DNA from 3 places in the Paenibacillus sp. D51F genome. Region 1 is predicted to be linked to each of the others. Evidence: predicted binding sites of a transcription regulator. Region 1 holds the regulator's gene; each other region holds the start of a gene.
What was found. The regulator LexA, encoded in region 1, represses DNA repair genes until DNA is damaged. The targets are predictions, from matches to a motif close to CGAACATATGTTCG.
Positions count from the first base shown of each region.

Region 2: the regulator LexA is predicted to act here: its motif matches at 3,547-3,560, upstream of ACLBWT_RS18545 (DNA polymerase IV).
Region 3: the regulator LexA is predicted to act here: its motif matches at 1,762-1,775, upstream of ACLBWT_RS00970 (DNA polymerase IV).

Region 1 is NZ_JBKFAO010000012.1:21,175-26,331, forward strand. It holds gene ACLBWT_RS18920 (GNAT family N-acetyltransferase) at 1-26, shown strand, start outside; gene ACLBWT_RS18925 (hypothetical protein) at 266-838, shown strand; gene lexA (transcriptional repressor LexA) at 975-1,598, opposite strand; gene ACLBWT_RS18935 (LysM peptidoglycan-binding domain-containing protein) at 1,809-2,273, shown strand; gene ACLBWT_RS18940 (DUF896 domain-containing protein) at 2,435-2,626, shown strand; gene ACLBWT_RS18945 (aldo/keto reductase) at 2,628-3,614, shown strand; gene ACLBWT_RS18950 (hypothetical protein) at 3,711-4,226, shown strand; gene ACLBWT_RS18955 (HAD family hydrolase) at 4,280-5,065, shown strand.
Region 2 is NZ_JBKFAO010000011.1:88,101-93,257, reverse strand. It holds gene ACLBWT_RS18560 (hypothetical protein) at 1-525, shown strand, start outside; gene ACLBWT_RS18555 (hypothetical protein) at 633-1,451, opposite strand; gene ACLBWT_RS18550 (hypothetical protein) at 1,711-2,214, opposite strand; gene ACLBWT_RS18545 (DNA polymerase IV) at 2,211-3,467, opposite strand; gene ACLBWT_RS18540 (hypothetical protein) at 3,736-4,581, opposite strand; gene ACLBWT_RS18535 (GGDEF domain-containing protein) at 4,805-5,157, opposite strand, start outside.
Region 3 is NZ_JBKFAO010000001.1:199,945-205,101, forward strand. It holds gene ACLBWT_RS00965 (hypothetical protein) at 1-454, opposite strand, end outside; gene ACLBWT_RS00970 (DNA polymerase IV) at 451-1,704, opposite strand; gene ACLBWT_RS00975 (glycoside hydrolase family 13 protein) at 2,059-3,984, shown strand; gene ACLBWT_RS00980 (hypothetical protein) at 4,334-4,849, opposite strand; gene ACLBWT_RS00985 (hypothetical protein) at 5,106-5,157, opposite strand, start outside.

The DNA.
Region 1 (5,157 bases):
GCGTATTCATGACAAAACCGTTGTAACATAACGGAGCAGACGATAAGGGACTCCAACAATTGGTGTGATCGGCGGTATCCGCCGCTGCAGCATTGCGCTCTCGATACTTGCTTTGCTCGCACTCTATAGGCCTTTAACAGCGGCTGTCCTGTCGGACAAGCCGTTTTTTCTTTGTTCTCAGACAATCTGAGAGGGCATAGGCTCATACTCATAGGCATCTTGCCGGAGGATTGCGGTCCTGATCCGGTCCACAGGGGGGAAGAGCGTGGCAAGACAATCAAAGCCGCGGGCTCGGGTGTCGGGAATCGTGCTTGCGCGGACAGCCTCCAGCATGCTGCCGCTATACGCCCGGTTCGTTCGAAGCCGTCCATTCGCTGAGGAATGGAGCGCTGCTGTACGAGCGGCGGATCTCGACACGCTGTTGAAGCTGTTCAGGGAGGAGATTCCGCTTGCGCCGGTCAATTCGTTCAGTACGAACGGCATCGGTTTCTTCGTGGACTTCAAATATCCGCCGCCTGTTCAGACGTACACGAATGCGACGACCATTCCTCCCGGAACGGCGCAATCCGCTTTCTCTGCAGCCATGCTCCGCAGGCTTTCGGAGGCCGTGCTGCCGCTCTACCGGCAGTTGGCCGGCAGCGGGATCTTCGCCAGGGAGGCGGCGGTTCTGATTCGAAGCGGGCAGGAGGAAAGGTTCCGTCGATTGATCAGGCCTTATGTGCGAAGCCGGCACTTGACCGGAATTCATCTTGAATCTTTCGGGTTCTACATGAGTTTTCAATACCCTGGCTCCAAGCATATCTACCGGAACGAATTTTTCCATGAAAAGTTCCAATGAGCATGCGAAAAGCAGCGAAAAATAAGAACCTTTGAAAAACAAACGCGCACTCAGTCAGAGTGCGCGAATGGCTGAATAAAGCCGGAAGCATGGGGGTAATGGAAGAGACTTCCTATTCGCCGGAAAGGGACAAGCCTCAGTGAAGATTGCGGAACAATCCGATTACCTTGCCGAGTATCGTCACATTCTTGAGCCGGATCGGCTCCATGGAGGAGTTCTCAGGCTGAAGCCGGATATGGTCGCGTTCCTTGTAGAACGTCTTGACCGTCGCTTCGTCATCTTCCGTCATGGCCACGACGATATCGCCGTTGCTGGCGGAAGGCTGCTGGCGGACGATGACGTAATCGCCATTATGTATGCCCGCTTCGATCATGCTCTCCCCGACGACACTCAGCATGAACACCTCGTGGTCGCCGACATAATCAGCCGGCAAAGGGAAGTACTCCTCGATGTTCTCAGTCGCCATGATCGGCACTCCGGCCGTTACCTTGCCGACGACGGGAACGCGGCTGATCGAGACGGGAAAGGGCAGCATGGCGGCATCGTCGCCGTCGAGGATCTCGATGGCGCGCGGCTTGGTAGGGTCGCGGCGGATCAGGCCCTTCTTCTCCAGGCGGTCCAGATGGCCATGCACCGTGGAGCTGGATGCCAGGCCTACCGCCTCGCCGATCTCACGTACTGAAGGTGGATAGCCTTTGTCCCGGACTTCGTTCTTGATGAAGTCAAGAATGGCCTGCTGGCGGTTGGACACTTTAGACATCGCAATCACTCCAAAACTAGAAATTAGTAGAAAGAAATATGTAGGCAAAGTATAGCACAGAACCCGAGTTCGTACAAACATAAGTTCGAGAAACAGCCGTTCGCATCGGGCATGCGCGTCCTGCGAACATACGTTCCAAATAAACGTTGACCAAAACAAATGTTCGTGTTATTCTGTGAATAAGAACAAACGTTTGGGGAGTGAACGGTCATGATGACTTTATCTGGATATAGCACGCCGGAGCGCGGCTCTAAGGCAACGGTCCGCAGGCAAGAGCAGAAGCAGGAACATATTTATCTCAAGGAATGCTTCCGTCCTGGAGCAGGCGCTGGCGATTCCAGTTTCATCACCCGTTCCTCCGCTGGCTCTGCAAAGCCATCTGGGAACAGCCGTCTGCGCCGCCTGCTTCCTTATGCCGCGTCAATCCTCCTGTTCCTTCTGATCTTCTCCAGCTTCTGGGGATTTTCCGGAGCGAGCTCATCTCTCATCCCCCCCGCAGCTGAAGGCGAGCTTACAATTACGGTGACGAGCGGCGACACTCTATGGTCCATCGCCGGGAATTCCGGCCTTTCCAACGACATCAGGCGCAGCGTATTTATGATCAAGGAGCGCAACGGGCTGAAGGATTCCGATTTGCAGGCGGGACAGACCTTGATCATTCCCAAGCAATCTTGAACAGCTTCTTTTAGAGCTTCAGCTTGCTTGGTAGAGTCTAATTCCATCTCGATAGGTATCAGCTCCGGCGGACATCGCCGGGGTTTTTTGGCTTTCTTGACAAGCTCTTCTCCGTAGTTCAAAGTTAGAAGGAAACGTCAAGGAACAGAGGTGAACGACTAGTGGATATCGATACCTTGATCGCGAGGATCAACGAGCTTTCCCGCAAGCACAAATCTGTCGGGCTGACGCCTGAGGAAGTCATAGAACGGACGCAGCTCAGACAGCAGTATCTGGCCAATTTCAAGCGCAATTTCAAGCAGCAGCTGGACACCATTGAATGGGTGGATGACGAGAACAAGGGGGGCCAATAAAATGGAATACCGATTGCTCGGCAAAAGCGGGCTGGCCGTCTCGGAGCTGTGTCTCGGAACGATGATGTTCGGCAATACGACATCTGAAGAAGAAGCGACTCGCATGATCCACCATTTTCGCGGCGAGGGCGGCAATTTCCTGGATACCGCCAACGTCTATGCCGGAGGCAGATCGGAGGAGATCGTCGGACGGGCGATGTCAGGCAATCGGGACGAATATGTGCTGGCCACCAAGGTCCGCATGCAGACGGAAGAGCATATCAACGGAGCCGGACTGTCGCGCAAGCATATCGTTCAGAACGTGGAAGCGAGCCTGAAGCGGCTCGGCACCGATTATATCGACCTCTATCAGGTCCATGTATGGGATCATGCGACGCCGCTGGAGGAGACGCTTCGCGCTCTGGACGATCTCGTCTCCGCCGGCAAGATCAGATACATAGGATGCTCCAACTATTTGTCCTGGCAGATGATGAAGGCGCTCGCCATGAGCGACAGCCGGGGATGGTCGCGCTTCATCAGCGTGCAGCCGCAATACAGCCTCCTGAACCGCGAGATGGACCGGGAGATGGTGCCTCTCTGCCTGGAGGAGAACGTCGGCATCATTCCATGGGCGCCGCTCGGCGGAGGCTTCCTGACCGGCCGTTACGGGCGCCAGGAGCCGACAGAAGGCAGGCTGACCGCGAATGCCGGCGAGAGCTCCTGGCAATACCGGAATACGGATGCTAACTTCCGCATCCTGGACGTCTTGATGGAGGTCGCTGCGCAAGCCGGCAAGACGCCGGCGCAAACGGCTCTCCGCTGGCTCATCCAGCAGAAGGGCATCACGTCGCCGATCTTCGGAGTGAGCACTTACGCGCAGTACGAAGAAAACATGGGAGCCGCGGGCTGGGAGCTGACGAAGGAGCAATTTGCTGCTTTGGACGAGGCGAGCCGCCTTCCTTCGGAATATCCGACGCGATTCCTGGAGAAGTTCCGCAGGCCTCTCTGACAGGCGGCCGTCGGCGTCTCCGCGCGAAACGGGAGGCGCCCCGCCTGCGTATATGGACAAGCCGCCCTGACAAGGCCAACAAAATCAATCGCAGAGGTGACCCTATTGTCTCGTTCCTGGGAACGCAAAGTACGCCGCAATTCGGCGCAGATCAATGCCACTAGAAAGAAGAGGGGACAGACCGCCATCAAGCCCGCGGCGTCCGGGGATCGTACGGAACGGTTCAAAGGCCGCAACTACATCTCCCCGATCATGCTCGTGCTGTTCGTCGCCTTGTATGTGCTGATCCTTCCAAAAGATGAAGGAGCGACGAACTGGAACTGGATCGTCGTGGCGATGTACGTCTTCCTGGCCCTGATGTTCTTCCTGCGGCGCCCTTATTTGGCGGTCGGAGCCGATTTTGTGCAGACACGCCGCATGACCGGCGACAAGCGTCTGAATAAAGAAGCCATCAAAGGCATCTCGGTCATGAAAAGCTATGTCGTCATCGAGCAGGTCAAAGGGGCGAACTGGGTGTTCTCCCGGGTGCTGAACCGTTATCCTACGGACCGGATGGCGGTCAGCCTGGAGCAGTTCGCCGCCCGCAACGGCATTCCTTTTACGCAGAAATGACATCCGGCTTGCAGCCGTCAGCATGGACATAATGGTTCGAGGGGAAGAGAGAGATGGCGAAGAAAGCGGTATTGTTTGATCTGGACGATACGCTCCTGTGGGATGAGCGGAGCGTGGACGAAGCTTTCCAGGCCACTTGCGAATGGGCGCAGCAGCAGTCCGGCGCAGATCCGAAGCGTCTGGAGGCGGAGGTGAAGCGGGAGGCGAGAGAGCTGTACAGCTCTTATGAAACGTTCCCGTTCACGCAGCAAATCGGCATCAATCCGCTTGAAGGGCTGTGGGCCCGCTTTTCGGAGGGGGAGCTGGAATCGTTCCGCAAGCTGGAGCAGCTGGCTCCAGGCTACCGCAAGGATGCTTGGACCCGCGGCCTCTCGGCCGTCGGGATCGACGATCCGTCTCTTGGAGCGGAGCTTGCCGAGCGCTTCCCGAAGGAACGCCGCGAGCGGCCGATCGTATACGAGGAGACCTTCGAGGTGCTGGACGCCCTCAAAGGCAAGTACAAGCTGCTTCTGCTTACAAACGGATCCCCGGATCTGCAGCAGGAGAAGCTGCTCGGCGTGCCCGAGCTGACCTCCTACTTCGACGAGATCGTCATCAGCGGCAATTACGGCAAAGGCAAGCCGGATGCAAGCATATTCCGCCATGCGCTTGAGCTGCTCGGAGTGGATCCGGAGGATGGCATCATGGTCGGAGACAAGCTTACGACCGACATTCTCGGAGCGAACACGATCGGGATGACATCGGTATGGATCAACCGGGGCGGAAAGGCGAAAAATCCGGAAATCGTGCCCAGCCATGAAATTACGAGATTGGATCAGCTCATTCCGCTGCTTGCATAAGGCGTCGCAAGACGGTTCCGATATGCACGCAAGCATCCGCGTCCCGAGCGACAGGCTGCGGGAACGCGGCCGGCATCGCGAATCAGCGATTG
Region 2 (5,157 bases), on a different contig from region 1:
GGCAGCATATTAAAAACTTTGGGAGAATTGATGTGTGTCTATTCCGAAGAACTCTTTGTGGTGGACATGGAAGTTCCGTTTACCTACTCATCGCTCTTGGCCAAGAGCAATACAAAGAAGGCTCTCATTGATATCGTGATTCAAATTAAAAATGTCATTGATTCCAAAAAGACAGTAAAATGTTGCATAGAGTTGAAACACTTCAAAAAAGAGAACCACCGTGAGCCGAACAACCGTTATGATGCGGTGGCGGATCTAAAAAACCTCGAAGCATACATCGATACCGGTCACTGCAATATCGGTCGCTTCTTGCTAATCACCGATCACCTTCACTATGTCCAGCACAAATATTCCTTGGACACGGCGGACTTCAACGTCTCTCACGGGCATACACTTCGCGCAGGTGCAACACTCGTTTACCATACAGGAAAGTACGGGGATCCGATTGCGCTGGGTCGAGACCACACCTTTGATTGGAAAAAGGCTGGGGCATACTATTATTTGCTTCACGATATCCTTCCGTAACATCCTTCCCTTTCTATAGGAAGATGGATGACAGTTTTGTTGTATCCGAGCCACCCCTCATTGCTATTCTTTCTAAGGCTTGTCCATATAAAGCTACCTTTAGCGGTCTAAAATGAGCCTAATCTCCAGCTATTCCAAGCCGGCTTTTTCCGGTCCGGATCGACGCAGCAATCAATCACAACTTCCCCTTCGGCCAGATAAATCCCCGGGTTCTCACTCGACTGAATGAACTGCTGAATCCAGCGGCGATTTGCTTGAATGCCGGTTCCATTCGTGAGCAATCGTTTTGCTGCCCCTTCCGGCCGCACCACATCCACAGTGTATGCGCCAAGCTGTTTGTTACCTGTAATGACGAAGAAAGGCTCGTTTGTCTGCGCTCGGCGCCCACTAATGATCTGTCGTGGCATCCCCGAGGACGGCCGCGGCGATTCTAAATCTTCGATTACCTCACAAAACTGGCTAATCAACCATGCGGTTTCCGCTCCAGCTTGCAGATTTCGCAGAGCCTCACCGACCTGTCTCCAGGTAACTTCGACAACTCTAGCTGCTGGAGATAACTTGCGACGATGAGACGTGAACTGTGCATCGTTCAGCGTGCCACTGACCTTGAACTCCAAGAGTAGTGAGAAGTTTTCACCCGTGATCCAGGCGTCTGGGATAGATCCCGGATTTGGTGCAGCCTCCTCTTTCGAAAATTTCCGGTTAAATGGCGCTATACCAATTATAAATTCATATGGCTTCACTTCAGCCGGCGGGTGCTCGGCGAACAGCGTAAAAGACACCCCGTTATAATCAAACGCCTCTGCCTCTATTAGCAGCCTCTCTAGGAAGGGCCGAAGCAGGACCGCGTTGTTCATCGCGAGTAAATTCATGAGGATGTTAGTGCAGTGATTTTCTCGATGTACGTAATGAGTGAAAAGGTTCATGGCTCCTCCATTACTTTTTCTAGAGCATTGCCAAATCTCCAACACAGTTCGGATTTGGAATATGGAATATGTATTTGATCCCTGGGTCGTGAGATTTGTTGTAGACTAATTTCAACAGGTATGTGTAGAATCCTTTATTATGTCGGAAGCCTACATAAAGCTAGGCCTCTTCCTGTGAAGTGTTTACCCTCCTTATAGGCAAGCCATCAGCGCATGATCGAAAAAAATCCAGGCTGGATAGATAGCCTGGGCGCTCTCATTAGATTTGAAGAGCCTTCTTCATATAATTGGTCAAGCGCACGCTCATATCCGACCGCACTATATCCCGCATCAGAACGAATCGATCCTCATAGCCGCGGCAGATAAAACGGTAATGGGCACCCTGAGTGTCAACTTGCTCATCGGGATATATCTTGATATTGCTATTCTTGAGCGATCGCTTCACTTCAAAAAGGTCTTGGGAAACCAAATCCATCATCTTATGTGTGACCTTAATGTAGATGGTTCTCATGGATAACTGGGTCCGCTCTAGTTCTTGACAATTCCGCTCCATCAAGGTGAGAAGCATAGGGAGTAGTGTGTACTCTCGTATCCAGCCCAATTCTTCACGAGTCGGTGACTGTGCCGGCGTAATCTGTGGCGCCGAACCCCCTCTTATCTGCTCAACCTGTTTACGCTTCCGCTCCAGGAAAAGCTCCCGGTGCTCTGGCAGCATCATACGGCTGCCTTCCCATCTGCCATTGCCGTTCAGCTTCTTGCTCACTTGGAATGCCCTCCTATTTTCACGCTTCGCTCTATGGCCTGGCCGGCCTGTAGCAACGATGAGGCTCGTAAAATGGCCGTGCTTCCATAGCGGTCCTTGATCCAGTCTGTTGTCCTCGCCAGCTGCCGTTTCTGTTCCCGGTCACCAAATAGGGATAGCTGATACTCCTCATCGCCTGTGAGTCCTCCCAATGTCACGGAGAGCTGCCGAATCGGCAATCCATCCCAGTACTGATGGAAAAGAGCCTTAGCTGCCTCATAAACCTCGCTGGAGATATTGGTGCTGTCCCATAGGGTTGTTTGCCTTGAAAAGCCTGTCGGGAAGTCAAAATCCGCTCCTCGAGCTCCAACTGATACCACCCGGCCCATATATCCCTTGGAGCGACTGCGCCGGCAGACCTCCTCGCTGAGCTCCATTAGCACGACATTGATATCTTCCGGCTTGCCGTAGTCACGTGGTAGGGTCATTCCGTGACCTACCGCTGCTTGAGCATCGTGGGTGGTTGGTCGAACCGGACTTGGATCGATTCCATTTGCAGTTTGCCAGAATACCTCGGCTTGAATATCACTGTTCCTCCCAAAGCGCCTACGCATACGCGTCTTCAGCTCCGGAAGAGGCGTATGGGCCAGATCTCCGATGGTATGGATGTTCATCCGAGCAAAGTGAGCCCTCATTCTTGAACCGACTCCAAACATATTCTCAACCGGTTGCGGCCACAAGCATTCTGCCATATTGTCCTCCGAGAGAGTAAATATTCCGCTCTCGTTCTTTTTGGCAAACATGTCAGTCGCCATCTTAGCGCGAATCTTGTTAGCCCCTATCCCGACTCGCGTCCAGACGCCAGTGTGCAATAAAATCTTGTCCTGTATCAGTCGCGCAATCCGTTCTTCCGTTCCAAAGTATTTTAGGGAACCGGTCACATCCAGAAATTGCTCATCAATACTAAAGGGCTCGACGAGATCGGTAAATGCCTCAAAGATATCCGTCATCATCAGGGATACTTGAATGTAGGTGGTCATCCTTGGACGGATCGTGACTAGCTCGGGGCACTTTCCAAGTGCATCCCCTATCGTTTCGGCGGTGGTCACTCCCATCTTCTTGGCAAGGGGACACGCTGCAAGTATGATTCCGGATCGCTTACTCGGATCACCAGCGACGACCAGAGGGCGACCTTCATACTCTGGATGAGCAGCTTTCTCCACGGAAGCGTAAAAGCTTTGTGCATCCACTAGCATTATGACTTTTTGCTTCATGCTGGATCCCCCACTACCTACATAAGATGGCACTACAGAAGCGCGAATGTGCGTTCCCATTTCAATTGCTATTATACACCGAATGTACGTTCGTGATGCAATGGAAAAATCATGGGGCTCGCCCATTTTAAACAGGACACAAAAAGGAGCCTCTATTGAGAAGGCTCCCTGCGTTATAAGAATGATCCTTCAGATCATTCCGATTAGAAGGGCATCTTTAGTTAAATTCTAGTTGCTTCGTAAAGGTAAAGGCGCTTATAAAGCTCCTTTATTCATGCTCACCTTTTCTTACTCGATCCATTTCACTACGCAGGCCATCCCGCTCCTGAACTACCACCGACAGTCGTTGCTCATAATCTGCCCTTATATGCTCCATACGATCGTATAAGCCTCGTATTTCGGCGGTCGATTCCTTTACGGTTGCCTGCAGCTGCGTTTGGTGCTCGGTACGGATGCGGAGCAGTTCCCTCTCATGCTCCACGTCACGGCGCTCGATTGCCCGCTCCATCTCGCTCCTGTGGCGCTCTCTTTCCCCAGTAAGTTCCTTCTCCATTCCTTCAATTAGGCGCCGAGATTCGGCAAGCTCGGCGCGGAGTGATTGGCTTTCTTCGTAACCATTCTTATACTGCGCGACGAGATCCGTCAGCGATGCATTCTTCTCTTTATACGACTCAGCCAGGGCGCGATTACTCTCGCTGGACTGATCGACCTGATTGGCGTATTTTTCTGCCTCCTCGCGGAGTAATCGCTGGCGGTCAGCTTCTTCTTGAGCGGACTTCTTCGTTCTTTCAGCATCGAGCAAATCGGCATTTAATTGTTCTATGATGAGCCGCTTTTCCTCCAGCACTTCTTCGGACTGGCGCTTCGATTCAATCTTTTCAAACGCGGTCCGTTGTGCGAGATTCACGAGGACGTTCCGGATCCGGTTGGTCAATCCTTCGACTTCCTCAATCTCCATCCGGAAATCAGGTATTTCATTTTTCAGCGCGTGTAGTTCCCATACCTCGACGGCACGGTCGATCCATTCCTTATCATTTAGTCCCGAAGCAGAAATGTAGCTATTGATCTTATCTCTCAATTCATCGCTGATATGATTGAAACTCTTTTGTGCCACGTTCTCCACTCTCCTCGCCAAATTTAGATATCTTGGTTAACATTATATCCTAGTCATATCCATATGTTAACCCGGTTAACATAGTTAACAAGAAAAAAACCGCCTATTCCGCGGCGGCTAATCATTAGCAGTTTACTTTCATTTGATGTAAACATTATGGTCCTGTTTTTCGTGTTTATTGCCGAAGCAAAGTCCACGTTTCATGCCGAATCGCCCTTCCTTATCACACTATCTCACGCTGCATCTCAGTCATTTCAGCGAATGAGACCACGCGATTCTTGCCTGTTTTCTTTGCAACGTACATCGCCTTGTCTGCGTTTTTGATGAGCTCGTCCGCCGATTCGCCTTCACTCCTGCTGGCAAACCCAATACTGGCAGTGACAGTCGTTTCGGCCTCGATGCGTTCCCGTATCTTCTCTGCAAATTCCCCCATATTCACCTCCGGATCCTCGACCACCATCACCATTTCTTCGCCGCCATATCGTCCAGACACGCCAACCTCTTCCGATTCTTCTCTCAGAATCGACGCGACGGCTTTTAGGGCTTTGTCGCCTTCCGCATGGCCGCGGGTATCGT
Region 3 (5,157 bases), on a different contig from region 1:
GCAGCTCGCCGATCTCCGTTGTATAACGGGACAGCTGCCAGCTGATCTCCGAGCGCATGACCTCCCGCGTCATGCCGAAGTGCTCCTCGTAGCCCCGGCAATAATAGCGGTGGTACACGACCGAGTTCGACTGCTCCTCCGCGAGGATGCGGATGTTGCGCGCCTTGAGCTCCCGGCGCAGGGCGTACAGGTCGTGCATGATCCGGTCCAGCACCCGGTGGCCCGCCATCCCGTACAGGCGCCGCATCAGATTGGATGAGTTCTCGAGCTCGGACAGGCTCTTCTGGACCATCTTCTCCATATGGGGCAGCAAGATATAGTCCCGGATCATGACGCGCTCCTCCGCCGTCGTCACCTTGGCCTCCCGGGCCGTATGCTGCCCGTCGTACTGCTCCACATGCTCCGTCAGCAGCATCTTGGACTTCCAGCGCTCGTTGCCGTCCAGCTTGCTCATTTGTAATGCCCCCCAATTTGTTCGGCCCGCTCGCGGGCCACGCCGGATTCCAGCAGCGAGGAAGCCCGCATGATGGCATCGGACCCGAACCGCTGCTTGATCCGGTCGATCGTCTTCTCCTTGCTGTACGCCCGGGTACGGTCCTCGAACAGCGTCAGCTGCATGACGCTGTCATCCGTCAGCCCGGAGAGGGAGATGTTCATCCGGCCGACCGGCAGGCCGCTCCAATGCCGGACGAACAGCTCCCGCACCGCCGCGGCGACCTCATGCGTCAGCGAGGTCGGCTGGGGCAGCGTAAGCTGGCGGCTGAACCAGGACGAGCGCTCGCCGTCCGTCTCCATGGCGGCGACCGAGACGACCGAGCCCATGCAGCCATGCCGCCTCGTGCGCTGGCATACCTCCACGACGAGCTCCAGCAGCACGACCTCGATGTCCGGCAGATGGCGGTACAGCCGCCAGCGCAGCGCCTTGCCGTGGCTGACCGACTTGAGCTGATGGCGGATGCCGGTGACGACCGGGCTGGGATCGATCCCTCTCGCCGTCTGCCAATAATAGCCTGCCTGGATGTCGCTCTGCTTGCCCATCTCCAGCCGCATCCGCCGCTTGAACTCCGAGAAGTCCAGCCGCGCGATGTCCCCGATCGTATTCAGCCCCATCCGCGTGAAGTGCCGCGTCATCCGCGAGGCCACCATGAACATCTGGTGCACGGGCAGCGTCCACAGCGTCGACTCCAGCTTGCCGGGGTTCAGCTCGAAGACGCCCTCCGGGCTTTTCTTGGCGTAATTGTCCGTCGCCATCTTGGCGAGAATCTTGGTGGGACCGATGCCGACCCTCGACCAGATGCCCGTGGACAGCTGGATATGGTTCTGGATATTGCGCGCCATCTCGTCCGGCGAGCCGTAGTAGCCTGCCGAGCCGGTGACGTCGAGGAACTGCTCGTCGATGCTGTAAGGCTCCACGAGATCGGTGTACGTCTCGAATATCTTCGTGATGAACAAGGACACTTCGATGTACATGGCCATCCGGGGCCGGATGACGACCAGCTCCGGGCAATGGGCCAGCGCCTCGCCGACCCGCGAGGCCGTCGTCACGCCGCGGGCCTTGGCCATCGGACAGGCGGCCAGCACGATGCCGTTCATCCGGGACGGGTCGCCCACGGCAACCGGCTTGTCGTGATATTCGGGATGCGCCGCCTTCTCTACTGAAGCATAGAACGACTGGCAATCTGCCAGCATGATCACTCTCTCCACCGGGCACCTCCTGTTCTGCGGGAGCGGGCTCGCGGAGACTTTCCCTCTCCCTGTTGTCGAATGTATGTTCGTATATCACTCTAGACGTATTATATACCGAATGTATGTTCCCTATGCAAGGAGAAAAATCATCCAGCTGCCGAAGCCGCGCGGCGGCTGGGAGGACGACGTCCGGCGGCCTTGGGAGGCGGAGGCTCCCGGCCGTTCCAGCCTCGCGCTTCCGCTTGCCGGAATCGCGGCCTCTCCCTTGTTTGGAAGGCGGATCCGGATGGTATTTTATGTGAGAAGCCGGATGTCCGCTTGCCTGTCGAGGCCGGTCTCCGGCGCAACCAGAATGATCAAGGAGAGATGACGATGCTGCGGGAAGCGGTCTATCACCGGCCCAAGCTGAATTGGGCCTATGCGTATGACAGGGAAACAGTGCATCTGCGCCTGCGCACGAAGCGCGGCGACATCGACCGGGTGCAGGCGGTAGCCGGCGACAAGTACGGATGGGAGCAGACCGTAACGGATATCGAGCTGCGCATATTCGCCAGCGACGCCATGTTCGATTACTGGGAAGCGGCGGTCATCCCCGCGTTCCGCCGCCTCCGCTACGCGTTCAGGCTCTATTCCGGCGGTCAGACGCTCTATATGACCGAAGCAGGATTCGTCGAGGAGCTTCCCGACAATCCGCCGGCGCTGTTCGAGTTCCCCTATTTGAACCCCGCGGATGTGTTCGAGCCCCCCGCCTGGGTGAAGGACGCGGTGTTCTACCAGATCTTCCCCGAACGGTTCGCGAACGGCGACCCGTCCCTCAACCCGGAAGGAACGCTGCCCTGGGGAGGGGAGCCTACCGAGGAAAGCTTTTTCGGAGGAGACCTTCAGGGAGTGATGGACCGTCTGGACCATCTGACGGAGCTCGGCGTGAACGCGATTTATTTCACGCCGGTGTTCGAAGCCGAGACCAATCATAAATACGACACGCAGGATTACATGCGGGTCGACCGCCACTTCGGCACCAACGCCAAGCTGAAGGAGCTCGTGGACCTCTGCCATGAGCGAGGGATACGCGTGCTGCTGGACGCCGTCTTCAACCACTGCGGGCAATCGTTCGCGCCGTTCGCGGACGCGCTGGAGAACGGAGAACGCTCCCGTTATGCCGGGTGGTTCCACAGGCGTCCATGGCCGAGCGGCAGCGGCGGGCTCTCTCCTTACGAGACCTACGCTTTCGAGCCGCTCATGCCCAAGCTGAACACGGCCCATCCCGAGGTCAAGAAGTACCTGCTGGAGGTCGCGCGGTACTGGATCGAGGAGATCGGCATCGACGGCTGGCGCCTGGACGTGGCCAACGAGGTCGATCACCAGTTCTGGCGCGAATTCCGCCTGACCGTTAAGGAGGCCAGACCCGATGCGTACATTCTCGGCGAAATCTGGCATGATTCCATGATGTGGCTGCAGGGCGACCAGTTCGACGCCGTCATGAACTACCCGTTTTCCAGCGCCGTGCTGGAATTCTTCGCCCAGGAGGACATCGGGGCTGGCGAATTCGCCGATGCGATCGGCCGCCAGCTGGCCGCCTATCCGCGCCAGGCGACCGAGGCGGCGTTCAATCTGCTCGGCAGCCACGACACGCCGCGCCTGCTGACGATATGCGGCGGCAGCGTCTCCAGGATGAAGCTGGCCGCCCTTTTCCTGCTCGCTTATCCCGGCGCTCCATGCATCTACTACGGCGACGAGGTCGGCCTCGACGGCGATGGAGATCCCGGCTGCCGCAAATGCATGGAATGGGATGCCGGCCGGCAAAACGCGGACCTGCTCGCCTTTTACAAGGCCGCCATCGCCCTGCGCCGCTCCTCTCCCGCGCTGCGGAGCGCCGGACTCCGCTTCCTGCAGGCGGATCCGGGAGAAGGCGCGCTCGCCTACGAGCGCACGGGCGGCGGACAGCGCCTGCTCATCGCGATGAACGCCCGCGGCGAGACGGCGAGCCTGCGGTTCGGCGCGGCGCCTCCGCACGGCAGCGATGCCGCTCAGCCCCTCTCCTTCCGCGGGTTCGGCGAGGAGGGCGAATCCGCGTCTACGAGCCTTTCGCCCGGACAAGCCGTCCGGCCTGAAGCCGCCTCGCCGGCGCTCCCGGCAGCTCCGTCGAGGACCGATTCCGCCGGGCGGAGTCCCGCTTGGAGGACGCTCCTCTCCAGCTTCGAGGAACGCGGTTCCGTCCGGACGGAAGCCGACGGCCTGCTTGCTGTCGAGCTTCCGCCCTATGGCTTTGTCGTCCTCGAGGCAGCGGAGGCCGGTTGAGGAGCGGGCTTCTCCCCGGCTCCGGCGCGGCCGGATGCCGCGGGCATCGATTCCAATGGCGCCGGCAAGGAGCTCGGCGCCATCGAGCGCGCCGGCCATCCGGAGTACAAGAACAAAGCCATCCTCCCGATTGACGGGGAGGAGCGCACCGACGGAAAATAAAATCAAAAAAGATCGCCATCCCTTCCGAAGAAGGAATGGCGATCTTTTCCACTTTTCGGCCAGGCTGCCGAGGAAAGCCTCCAGCGTGCCCTCCGAGACGCTCCGCCTGCCCATGACCCCGGCCTCTTCGGAGCTGCAGGCCAAGCTGGAGCCGCATGTCTGATTCCTGCTTTCACTTCTTCCGGAACTACCGGCGCCCCTCTTCTCCGCCGCAATCGATCACGGTGCTGTACGGATCAGGCTGCTCCGCGCTCCGGAAGGGGACCTTGCGGCCGCCCCAGCGGGTGTTCAGAATGACGAGATGCAGCATGACGAGCCCGATGAAGAAATGATAGGCGTTGGCATAGATCGTATTGGTGTAAATATTCAAAGCTCCGAATTCCGGAATCAAATCCAGATGAGCGGTCTTGCGGCGGATATAAGCCGCGTCGAGCAGGAGCAGGACGATCAGCGCCAATCCTGCCAGCGCATTTTGCGCGGACCGGCCCCGGGTCGCCGCGGCGCTGCCGCGCAGGAGCCGGGCGGTCTGCAGCAGCAGCAAAGGATAGAACAAGAGGACGAAGAAGAGCGGAATCAAGCCCGGATTGCCGTTGCCCGACAGGCCTCTGCCCGGCTCCAGCCTCAATGTGAAGAGATGAACGAACACGACGGCTGCCAGCGCAAGCACGAATACGATTCCGGTCCAAGCCGCTCTTGCTTTCACAGCATCCCCTCCCGCCCTATCATGCCATAAATTTTTCCAGGCGGGTAGACTGCGCATGCCTTCTGCTCCCGCGCCGCTGCCACTGGACTGTACTCAGCCTTCCGGCAATGCGATCATCGCCTTCCGTCTCAGCCAGGAACATAAAACAGGCCCGAGGCGCTCCATAGAGCGAACGGGCCTGTTACGAATATTACTTTCGCCATCCGCCGATCCGAGCCTGGATCCCCCGCAAGGGCTGCTTGGCCTTTGCCGGCGATCAGGCTTTTTCAGTCAAATACTGCAGCGCTTCTTCATAGGAGGACCAATGC